Regions from separate parts of the Serratia fonticola genome, predicted to be linked through region 1. Evidence: riboswitches for the same ligand, from Rfam matches in the RefSeq annotation. Region 1 holds a riboswitch; the other holds the start of a gene.
What was found. Region 1 has a riboswitch for magnesium ahead of mgtS (protein MgtS). Riboswitches for the same ligand answer to the same signal wherever they lie in the genome.
Positions count from the first base shown of each region.

Region 2: another riboswitch for magnesium. It lies ahead of WN53_RS26055 (magnesium transporter); the one in region 1 lies ahead of mgtS (protein MgtS).

Region 1 is NZ_CP011254.1:1,486,465-1,491,959, forward strand. Features, by position in the region: gene gatD (galactitol-1-phosphate 5-dehydrogenase) at 1-219, shown strand, start outside; gene WN53_RS06585 (DeoR/GlpR family DNA-binding transcription regulator) at 443-1,231, shown strand; gene gorA (glutathione-disulfide reductase) at 1,355-2,707, shown strand; M-box (ykoK) riboswitch at 2,946-3,132, shown strand; gene mgtS (protein MgtS) at 3,418-3,489, shown strand; gene WN53_RS06595 (cation-efflux pump) at 3,807-5,171, shown strand; gene WN53_RS06600 (O-antigen ligase family protein) at 5,244-5,495, opposite strand, start outside.
Region 2 is NZ_CP011254.1:5,868,243-5,873,737, forward strand. Features, by position in the region: gene WN53_RS26045 (copper-binding protein) at 1-36, opposite strand, end outside; gene WN53_RS26050 (hypothetical protein) at 107-535, opposite strand; gene WN53_RS26055 (magnesium transporter) at 727-1,737, opposite strand; M-box (ykoK) riboswitch at 1,797-1,967, opposite strand; gene fabB (beta-ketoacyl-ACP synthase I) at 2,614-3,828, opposite strand; gene mnmC (bifunctional tRNA (5-methylaminomethyl-2-thiouridine)(34)-methyltransferase MnmC2/FAD-dependent 5-carboxymethylaminomethyl-2-thiouridine(34) oxidoreductase MnmC1) at 3,999-5,495, shown strand, end outside.

The sequences.
Region 1 (5,495 bases):
CGTAAGGAGCTGACGCTGCTGGGCAGTTGGATGAACTATTCAGCCCCGTGGCCAGGGGAAGAGTGGCAGCAGGCCATGAAGCTGTTCCAATCGGCAGATCTGGCTCTGGAGCCGTTGATTGCCAGCATCGATCGCCCGCAGCAATACGCCGCCAGCGTTGCAGCCCTGGCCGGTAAGCCGATGCAGGGAAAAATCATGCTCAAACTCTGCGAAGAGTGACATCAAGCGGCAGAGTTGCTGAATTTGTAGGGGTGAACCTATTCGCCCCTACCTAACCCATTGATTATCTGAACGGGCGCAGCGTGCAGCGCCCCTACGAAGCAAGTCAGTTGCCTAACTCAGCCATTATTTTGCCTCAAATCCCATCTCCTTGATCTTTATGCTCCCCTTTCATATCCCTTTCGCATAAAATAAAAGCAAAACATTTCGATAGGTCAGGATGATGAACTCTTTTGAAAGACGAAACAAAATTGTCGACTTGGTTCAGCAGAACGGCAGCATCTTGGTCAGCGATCTTTCGAATTCCTTCGGAATTTCTGAAGTTACCATCCGCGCTGACCTGCGCCTGCTGGAAGAAAAAGGCCTGCTGATCCGCTTCCACGGCGGTGCTGCCAGGCCCGGCAGCCAGTTGGAGCAGGAGGCTGAGGCGCCGAAAACCACCGGTGAGGTCATCCTGGAGGAACGCTACCAACTGGCCAAAGACCCGAAAAAGCGCATTGCGTTAAAAGCGGCGGCCATGGTCAATCCCGGCGATACGGTGATCCTCGACAGCGGCAGCACCACCATGCTGATCGCCGAAGAGCTGGTGAAGATGGGCAATATCACGGTGATCACCAATAACCTGCCCGCCGCCTTTGCGCTTTCCGACAATAAAGACATCACGCTGGTACTGTGTGGTGGCACGCTGCGCCATAAGACGCGCTCCATGCACGGTTCCATCGCGGAACTCTCCTTACACGGCATTGCCGGTGACGTGATGTTCGTCGGGGCCGACGGGTTGGACGCCACCAACGGTATCACCACCTTTAATGAAGGCTACTCGATCAGCGGCGTGATGGCTCAGGCAGCCAAGCGCGTAGTCGCGGTGGTCGATTCCACCAAGTTCGGCCGCCGGGGGTTCAACCTGGTGCTGTCGATGAGCCAGATCGACATGATCATTACCGATACCGGCATCAGCAGTGCCGATCGCCAAGCGCTCGATCGGGCAAAACCCGAACTGGTTATCGTGTAAACTCAACCGGGCAGAGGATCAAGCCTCTGCCTATTACAGCCATCGACGCAATCTTTGCGACAACCCCCTGTCAGGCGTTAAACTCTTACCCTTCTCGAATCACACAACTCATGGAAAACCCAGATGACGAAACATTACGATTATCTAGCAATTGGCGGCGGCAGCGGCGGTATCGCATCGATCAACCGGGCAGCCATGTATGGCCAGAAATGCGCACTGATTGAAGCCAAAGAACTTGGCGGCACCTGCGTTAACGTGGGTTGTGTCCCGAAAAAAGTCATGTGGCATGCGGCGCAGATCGCCGAAGCCATTCACCAGTACGGCCCGGATTACGGCTTCGATACTACCGTCAACGCCTTTGACTGGAAACGTCTGATCGCCAACCGCACCGCCTACATCGATCGTATTCATACTTCCTACGATAACGTGCTGGGTAAAAACAAGGTTGACGTGATCAAAGGTTTTGCCCGTTTTATTGACGCGCATACCGTAGAAGTTAACGGCGAGAAAATCACCGCCGACCATATTCTGATCGCGACCGGTGGCCGCCCGAGCCATCCGTCGATCCCAGGTGCCGAATACGGCATAGACTCCGACGGCTTCTTTGAGCTGGATGCCATGCCAAAACGCGTGGCAGTGGTAGGTGCTGGCTACATCGCGGTAGAAATTGCCGGTGTGATGAACGCGCTGGGAGCGGAAACGCACCTGTTCGTGCGTAAACACGCCCCGCTGCGTACCTTCGATCCGATGATTGTTGAAACCCTGGTTGAGGTGATGAACACCGAAGGGCCAACCCTGCACACCGAATCCCTTCCAAAATCCATCGTCAAAAACGCCGACGGCAGCCTGACGCTGGCGTTGGAAAACGGCAAAGAGTTCACCGTGGACAGCCTGGTCTGGGCCATCGGCCGCGAACCAGCGACCGATAATCTGAACCTGGCAGTGACCGGCGTGAAAACCAATGCCAAAGGTTACATCGAAGTCGACAAATTCCAGAACACCAACGTGAAAGGCATCTACGCGGTAGGTGACAACACCGGTGCGGTTGAGCTGACCCCGGTTGCCGTCGCCGCTGGCCGTCGCCTGTCCGAGCGCCTGTTCAACAACAAGCCGGACGAACATCTGGACTACAGCAACATCGCCACCGTGGTGTTCAGCCACCCGCCAATTGGCACCATTGGCCTGACCGAACCGCAGGCGAAGGAGCAGTTTGGCGAGGACAAAGTGAAGGTCTATAAATCGTCCTTCACCGCCATGTACAGCGCCGTAACTCAGCATCGCCAGCCGTGCCGCATGAAGCTGGTATGTGTGGGTGAAGAAGAGAAGATCGTTGGCCTGCACGGGATTGGCTTTGGCATGGATGAAATCCTGCAGGGCTTTGCCGTGGCAATCAAGATGGGCGCGACCAAGAAAGACTTCGACAACACCGTGGCGATCCACCCAACCGCAGCGGAAGAATTCGTGACTATGCGGTAATAGTGCATTCCTAACTGTAAAACCGACTGTAAAAGGTCGGTTTTTGCTTTTATTCAGCGTATAAATGCTGATTAAGGTAATTGAATATCCCCGTCATGGTGTTTATATCACTGCAAAATTATCGTTCATTAAGATAAATCGTTCGTTTAAATATAACTTCTTAAATATCACCTCAACGAGGTGCCGATTTTCGAGCACAATCGCGCCCAGCACGCCTATAATCACCGCGTAGTTATATGCAGTATCTCGTTTGGCGAGGCTCCTATACAAACACAGGTTACTGATCTGACGACATCGAGAGATGCCCAAGGTTAAGACAGGCTTTATCGGATTAAGGTTCAGCCCAAGGTAACTTCTGAACTGTTCTTCAGATACATTGTTCAGATACGTTGTATAGTGCTAAAACCTGGACGCGGAGATAGGCTTTCTGCACTCCCCCTCTTTGGTTTACTCCCCTATGCGATGCACTGTTGAAGTTTAAACAGCAATAGGGTCAATGACTTCCAGACTCCTCAGCGATGACCGCTACCGCGCCAGCAACACAGGCGGGTCAGCCATTGCTAACTCTTTGAACGCTGACTTTTTCTCCGCGCAGGTACCCTGACGGTGAATGAAGCCAGAGACTACGTTGCACACTTACTTTTAACCACAGAGGTCGTTATCGATTACAGTTAACCGAGGATAAAATTATGGGAAATATGATGTTTTTTATGGGATTTTTGTTTTTCGTCAGCTCACTGGGGCTGATTGCAGCCTATCTGAGCACCAAATGGGATGACTAATGAACGAAAAAGATCCGCCTAGCATCATCCTCCCCGTAGCCTCATCAAATCATTGCGGGGAGGATGAATAACCGCAATAAACGGACGGTATTTACCGCGCGTGATAATGATGATGATTTTTATTCTTGGATTGCTGTACGCTATTTTTATGATCTCGGTAGGAATTAATGAGATTTATTTACATTCCACCGGTCAAACTGCATTTCTCTCCTGTTTATTGCTGACAGCTACCGCAAGCTTGCTGCTCGTCGCTTTTGTCTGGCAATGTTCCGTAAAAACCAAACGCTGATTTTTTTAATTCAACTATGAGCTGTGCTATGCAAAATCAAAAACAGGCCGTCGCCCGAAACTCGATGATTATCAGCGGATTGTTGGCGTTAGGTAAATTTATCGCGGGTATATTTACCGGCAGTATTGGCCTGATATCCGAAGGTATCCATTCATTTACCGATTTTATTGCCACCAGCATCACCTGGTGGGCGGTGAGCGTCAGCGATAAGCCTGCTGATGATGACCATCACTTCGGCCATGGCAAGGTTGAGAATCTGGCCGCATTGTTTGAGGTACTCCTCCTGCTGGCGGCTGGGGGTTGGATCGTCTTTGAAGCAGTAAGCAGCCTGATAGGTGAGGCAAACCAGATTGTGGCTGCACCGGTAGTGATTGCGGTACTGCTGGTGTCCATTGTGGTTGACTTCTTCCGTGTCCGGGCCTTGAACCGTGTGGCCAAAGCCACCAACAGCGCGGCTCTGGAAGCCGATGCTCTGCATTTCTTCTCCGATATGTTGTCTTCCGGCGTGGTGCTGTTGGGCATGGTTTTTGTGCTATTTGGTTTTGCCCGTGCGGACGCACTAGCGGCACTGATCGTCGCCTGCTTTATCCTGACTGCCGCCTTGAAGCTAGGAAAACGCTCCTTTGATTCCCTGATTGATACTGCACCTGCTGGCACGCGGGAAGATATCGCGGCCCTGCTTAATGATTTCCCCGCGGTGCTGTCTACAGAAAATATTCGCCTACGCAGTGGCGGAGCCACGCTGTTTATCGAGGTGAGCGTTGGGGTATGCCGGACGCTACCGCTTGAGCGGATCAAGGAATTGAAGCAGGCCGTTACCGCCAAGCTTGAACAGCAATACGCCAACTCGGAAGTGCGGGTGATTGCCCTCCCTCAAGCCAGAAGTGATGAAGATCTGGCAACCCGTATTCGCATGCTGGCCGCCAACCATGGGGCCGTGGTGCAGAGCCTTTCGCTACAACAATTGGCAGACCGTGTGGCGATCGGGATGGATCTGTTGGTTCCGGCCAATGCCAGCGTAGAGCAGGCGCATGATATTGCCAGCGAAGTGGAGGAGGCCCTACGCCAGACGTTGGGCGAAAATACGGAGATCGAAACCCACCTGGAGCCCCAGATGCTGGATTGGCTGACTAGCCAGGATGTGGAACACGGCGAACTGGCGAAGATTGAACAAGCATTGACGGTTTCGGCGCAAAATAGCGGATTGGTGCAAGACATCCATGATATCCGGGCGCGAGAAACGCCACAGGGCGTGATTGTGAATTTTCACTGTCGAGCCCTTCCAGCCTTGTCGATTTCTGCGGTGCACGATGCGGTGGACCATATTGAACGGCAATTGAGAATACAATTCCCGATGGTATCACGGGTGGTGGGGCATGTTGAGCCGCTGTGATCTCTCACAGCGGAATGATTTGTTAAAGCGCAGCATGGGCTGATTTAATTAGCCCATTCTTTGCCTATTGACTTAAAAGACAACCTGGGCAAAACGGGGATCCTCTGGAAACAGCGATGCCGCTTCCTGCCGCAATGCGTCAGCCCGCGCAGATTTCTGCTGACGCAAGATCACCAACAGGTTGGCGTAAACGTTCTTATCAATACGGTGATTCAAATAGTCCTGCGCCCATTGGGCGTAGGTTTCCAGTTGCTGCTCGTCACGAGTTTGGTTAAAGGCTAACAGCCCACCCAATTGTCGATCAAATTGCAGGCGATCGTCATG
Region 2 (5,495 bases), 1.6 Mb from region 1:
CAGAGAGATGAAAACGGCAGTGATCAGATTACGCATAACGATAGCTCCATAAAATAGACAAAAACAACTCAGGTCGCCGTGCTGGACGGCAAAGCGGTTGGTTTGGCTATTCACGGAAGCGGCAGAAGACGATCTCTGCCGGCGGGCCTGCTATCGGAGGGGTTTGCCAATCGAGGCGTGAGAACTGTGCCTGGGGCTGAGGATCGGCAACCAACAGCTCACTGCTGGCGGGTAATACCGCCGCCAAGGCCAGGTTGCCGTGATCTTGCTGTGCAGAATCTGGTACGCAGTGCTTTTCACACAGTGGCCCTTCGGCCTGCATCATCTCATTGGCTAGCGGATCGGCGGCCTGCATATGCATCGTATGCTGTGCGGCTGGCGCAACGGTGGTGAGTTGCAGATTGCAGTGATGGCTGGCGATCGCCAGTTGGCTGTTTAGCAGTAGCCAGCAGACGGCCAATAGCCATGCTGCGGCCCGCTTCTTGGCGAAGCGCAACCGATGCATAGATATTGAGATGGACGCCAAAGCCGACATGCAAAAATTCCAGAGTAAGAAACTGCGCTGAGTATATCGGCAGAAAACCCTCACAGGAACGGAATTTACACCCGCTGACAAAGCCGCCTCGGAACCATCCTGCAAACTGGAAATGCTTTGATTTCAGTCAACTACACGGCTTAAAAAGCCCGTTAATCATAGCAAAAACCGGCTTGCGCCGGTTTCCATTATTAATTCAGCCCCAAGGTCCACTGGGCTATTTTGAAGTAGATGATCAAGCCGGTGCCATCTATCAGCGTGGTGATAAACGGGGCGGAAACTACGGCAGGATCCACACCGAAGCGTTTCAGAGCCATTGGGATCACGGAAGAGACAATCGCGGCCCACAACGTAATACAAACCAGGGTCAAGCTCACGATGAGCGTAATCTCATAGCCGATCCCCATCATCCAACCACGGAACGCACCAGCACAGGCCAGCGTTAACGCGATCATGATCGAAGTAGTCATTTCCTTGCGCAGCACGCTCCCCACATCGCGCATACGGACCTCTCCCAAAGCCATGGCCCGCACAATGGTTGAGGTGATTTGCGTACCGCTGTTGCCCCCGGTGCCCACCAATAGCGGGATAAAGAAGGCCAGGGCAATCGCCGCTTCCAATGACTCCTCAAAATGCTGAATAACCGTACTGGTATAAGCTTCGGCGACGAACAGCAACAGCAGCCACACGCTGCGTTTTTTCCACAGTTCGAAAGAGGTCATTTCAAGGTAAGGCTTATCCAGCGGCAGGCTTGCCCCTTGCATATGGGCATCCTCGGTGTTTTCATCCTCGATAATCTGCGCTATTTCGCGCTCCGTTAAGCAGCCAACCAAACGGCCATTATCGACCACTGCCACAATATCTAAATTATTATTGTCCACCAGTTTGGCGATATGTTCACGTTCGTCCGTGGGTTTGACATGGAAGAAGGTGGTTTCCATCATATCCTTGATACGCTCGCCATTATGTTCTTCCTGCAATAAGCGTTTAACAGAAAGAACTCCCACCAGTTTGGTGCCGTCTTCAATAAAAATTTGTGCGGGAATATCGTCGTTGGAAAGTTGATTAACGAATATTTTCCTGGCTTCGCCAACGTAAAGATCTTGATGCAGAACAAAGACTTTTTTGTTCATATAACGCGCAACGGCGTCGTCTTCAAAGTTGGCATTTTGGTAAAGGTCTTGCAATACAACATGTGACATTCTAGATACTCCCGATTGAAAGATGGAGTCTCATAGAGGCGACAAGACAGGACAGCGAAAGCCGATCCCCACGTCTTGGGTTTAGCACTATACAACGTATCCCCAGGGGGAAGTTACCTTAGCAATGCCTTGATTCGGCTAATGCTTGTTTTACCCTTGGTGGCCTCTCTCGATGCCATTAGAGCGGTAACTTGTGTTCGTATAGGAGCCTCGCCATAACGAGATCGTAAAGCTAGATAAAGCGCAGGCATTATGCCGGGTTTTATCTGATAGAGATAAAAAACGGAAATGTTGTTTATACGTCATTTATATGAAAAGCAAAAAATTAACATAATAAAAACATTGTTATCACAGAATTTTTTAAGTTAAACGAAAAACGCCGCCTCGTTTAATTTAATAATGGCTGTTTTGTTTTTGATAAATAATATGCTAGAGGATCGTACTTTCAGGAGTTTGGTTTAAGCGTTATTTAGAATTTCATACGGACATATTCCACAAGCAACGCCATTAATGACCCTGCCCCTGGCACCTATTATTGATTTTACAAAAATATAAAAATACTGACCCATAATGACATTTCAAGGCGTATTTTCACTCTATCAACGTCGATTAAATATCCTATTTACCCCATTAATGACCTGAATAAAGTGCCTATACTGCAATGTAGATAATGAGGAGAATAACCTTGGAAAACTTAAAGCGCAGCATCATTGCGCTAACCCTTTTAACGGTGCTGATTGTGGCCCGTTTCTATTTCTTCAGCTGACGCTTTATTGAACGAAAGCAGAATATCGAACTGAGGTATTCCATCGTCTAGAAAAACAAAAAAATCGGGCACCTATTACGGTGCCCGATTGATAATATGACGCCCTGCGCTTACTTCTGCAGTTTACGCATTACCAGCGTGGCGTTGGTGCCGCCGAAACCGAAGCTGTTGGACATGACCGTGGTCAGCTCACGCTTGGTTGGCTCGGTCACGATGTTCATGCCAGCCGCCTTCTCATCGAGGTTATCGATGTTGATGCTTGGCGCAATGAAGCCGTGCTCGACCATCAGCAGGCTATAAATCGCTTCCTGCACGCCCGCCGCACCCAGTGAGTGGCCGGTCATGGCTTTGGTAGAAGAGATGGCCGGGGTGTTATCGCCAAAGACTTCACGGATCGCGCCCAGTTCTTTCACGTCGCCGACCGGCGTGGAGGTGCCGTGTACGTTCATGTAGTCGATTGGTGTGTCTACGCCCTGCATTGCCATCTTCATGCAACGCACCGCGCCTTCACCCGATGGAGCCACCATGTCGGCACCGTCTGAAGTGGCACCGTAACCGATGATTTCCGCATAGATATGTGCGCCGCGAGCCAGAGCGTGCTCCAACTCCTCAACCACTACCATGCCGCCGCCGCCTGCGATAACGAAACCGTCACGCGCTGCGTCATAGGTACGGGAAGCTTTTTCTGGCGTGTCGTTGTAGCTGGTGGACAGCGCGCCCATGGCGTCGAATTCGCAGGCCATTTCCCAGCACAGCTCTTCGCCACCGCCAGCAAAGACGACGTCTTGTTTGCCCAGTTGGATCAGCTCAACGGCGTGGCCGATACAGTGTGCTGAAGTTGCGCAGGCAGAGCTGATGGAGTAGTTCACGCCGCGGATTTTGAATGGAGTGGCCAGGCAGGCAGAAACGCCTGATGCCATCGCCTTGGTCACCATGTATGGGCCAACGCCACGCAGGCCTTTGGCGCGCATACCGTCAGAACCCGCAACCTGGTTACGTGGAGAACCACCACCGGAACCGACCACCAGACCGGTGCGATCGTTGGAAACCTGATCGGCTGCCAGGCCGGAATCTTGAATCGCTTGTTCCATGGAGAGATAGGCGTAAACCGACGCGTCGCTCATAAAGCGCATCACTTTACGGTCAATCAGACCGGTAGTGTCGAGTTTAACATCACCCCATACGTGACTACGCATGCCGGAATCTTTCAGCTCCTGAGAGAAGGTGATCCCAGAGCGGCCTTCCTGCAGACTTGCCAGGACCTCCTGCTGGTTGTTACCAATGCTGGAGACGATTCCCAGGCCAGTAATCACTGCACGTTTCATTCAAGTACCTCTTCCACAATTTACATTCGGGATTTTGCAACGCACTTTAGCGTACAGATGTACGCCGAACAAGTCCGATCAGAATAATTTTGCATTATCTTTACCCAGTTTGCACCTCGGGGCTACCCCCGTTAAAATCGCTCTATCCCTTGAGTTACGAGCAACCTACCGTGAGCAATGCCCCCATCCAAACCGCAGCGTTAAGCTGGAATGAACAAGGTACACCTGTTTCGAAACAGTTTGATGACGTCTATTTTTCCAACCAGGATGGGCTGGAGGAAACCCGCTACGTCTTTCTGGGGGGCAACCGGTTGCCACAACGCTTCAGCGATCACCCACGCTCACTGTTTATTGTGGCAGAAACCGGCTTCGGTACCGGGCTGAATTTTCTGACCCTGTGGCAGGCCTTTGCCCGTTTTCGGCAGGAGGCACCCGCAGCAAGTTTGCAGCGCCTGCATTTTATCAGCTTTGAGAAATACCCATTGCAGTTGGACGACCTGGCGGCAGCCCATGCCCAATGGCCAGAACTGGCCCCCTTTGCCGATGAACTTCGCGCCCAGTGGCCTTTGCCGCTGCCAGGCTGCCACCGCCTGCTGCTTGCCGAAGGACAGATCACGCTCGATTTATGGTTCGGTGACGTCAATACCCTGCTGCCGCACTTTGACGCCAGCATGAACGATCAAATTGACGCCTGGTTCCTGGATGGCTTTGCGCCGTCCAAAAACCCCGATATGTGGAGCGAACCGCTGTTTGCCACCATGGCGCGTTTTGCCCGCCCAGGCGGTAGCTTTGCCACCTTCACTGCCGCAGGATTTGTTCGCCGTGGGTTGCAACAGGCCGGGTTTGAGGTCAGCAAATGCAAAGGCTTTGGCCAGAAACGCGAGATGCTCACAGGTCAGCTACCCGCCGACACCCCGACAAGCGTCAATCCAAGCCCGTGGTTCCTGCGCCCGGCAGCGGAGAATACCGACGACGTCGCCATTATTGGCGGCGGCGTAGCCAGCGCACTCACCGCGTTGGCCTTATTGCGCCGTGGGGCCAGGGTGACCTTATATTGCGCCGATGCACAGCCCGCAGAGGGCGCATCCGGCAATCGCCAGGGGGCGCTGTACCCATTGCTGAATGGCCGGGGCGATGCGTTGGAAAACTTCTTCTCCGCCGCCTTCCCCTTTGCCCGCCACCAGTATGACGCCCTGCTGCAACAACAGGTTGAGTTCGATCACCAGTGGTGTGGCGTCAGCCAATTGGCCTATGACGAGAAAAGCGCGGGGAAGATCGCCAAGATCCTGGCCGTTACCTGGCCGCACACTCTGGCACAACCGGCCGATCGCGCCACGCTTAGCGCCCTGTGTGGGATCGATACGGGGTTTGGTGGCATTCACTATTCACTCGGGGGATGGCTGTGCCCTGCTGACCTGACGCGTGCCGCGATTGCCCTGGCCGAACGGCAGGGATTGGTTTGCCACTATCTGCATACGCTTTCCGATCTGAACCGCAATGATGAAGGTTGGCTGCTGCATTTTGCTGGGGGTGAAACTCACCAACATGCGACGGTGATCCTGGCTAACGGGCACCAACTCACCACTCTGGAACCTAGCGCCGCTCTACCGGCATATGCGGTACGTGGCCAGGTTTCACATATTCCCACTACGCCAATCTTGAGTGAG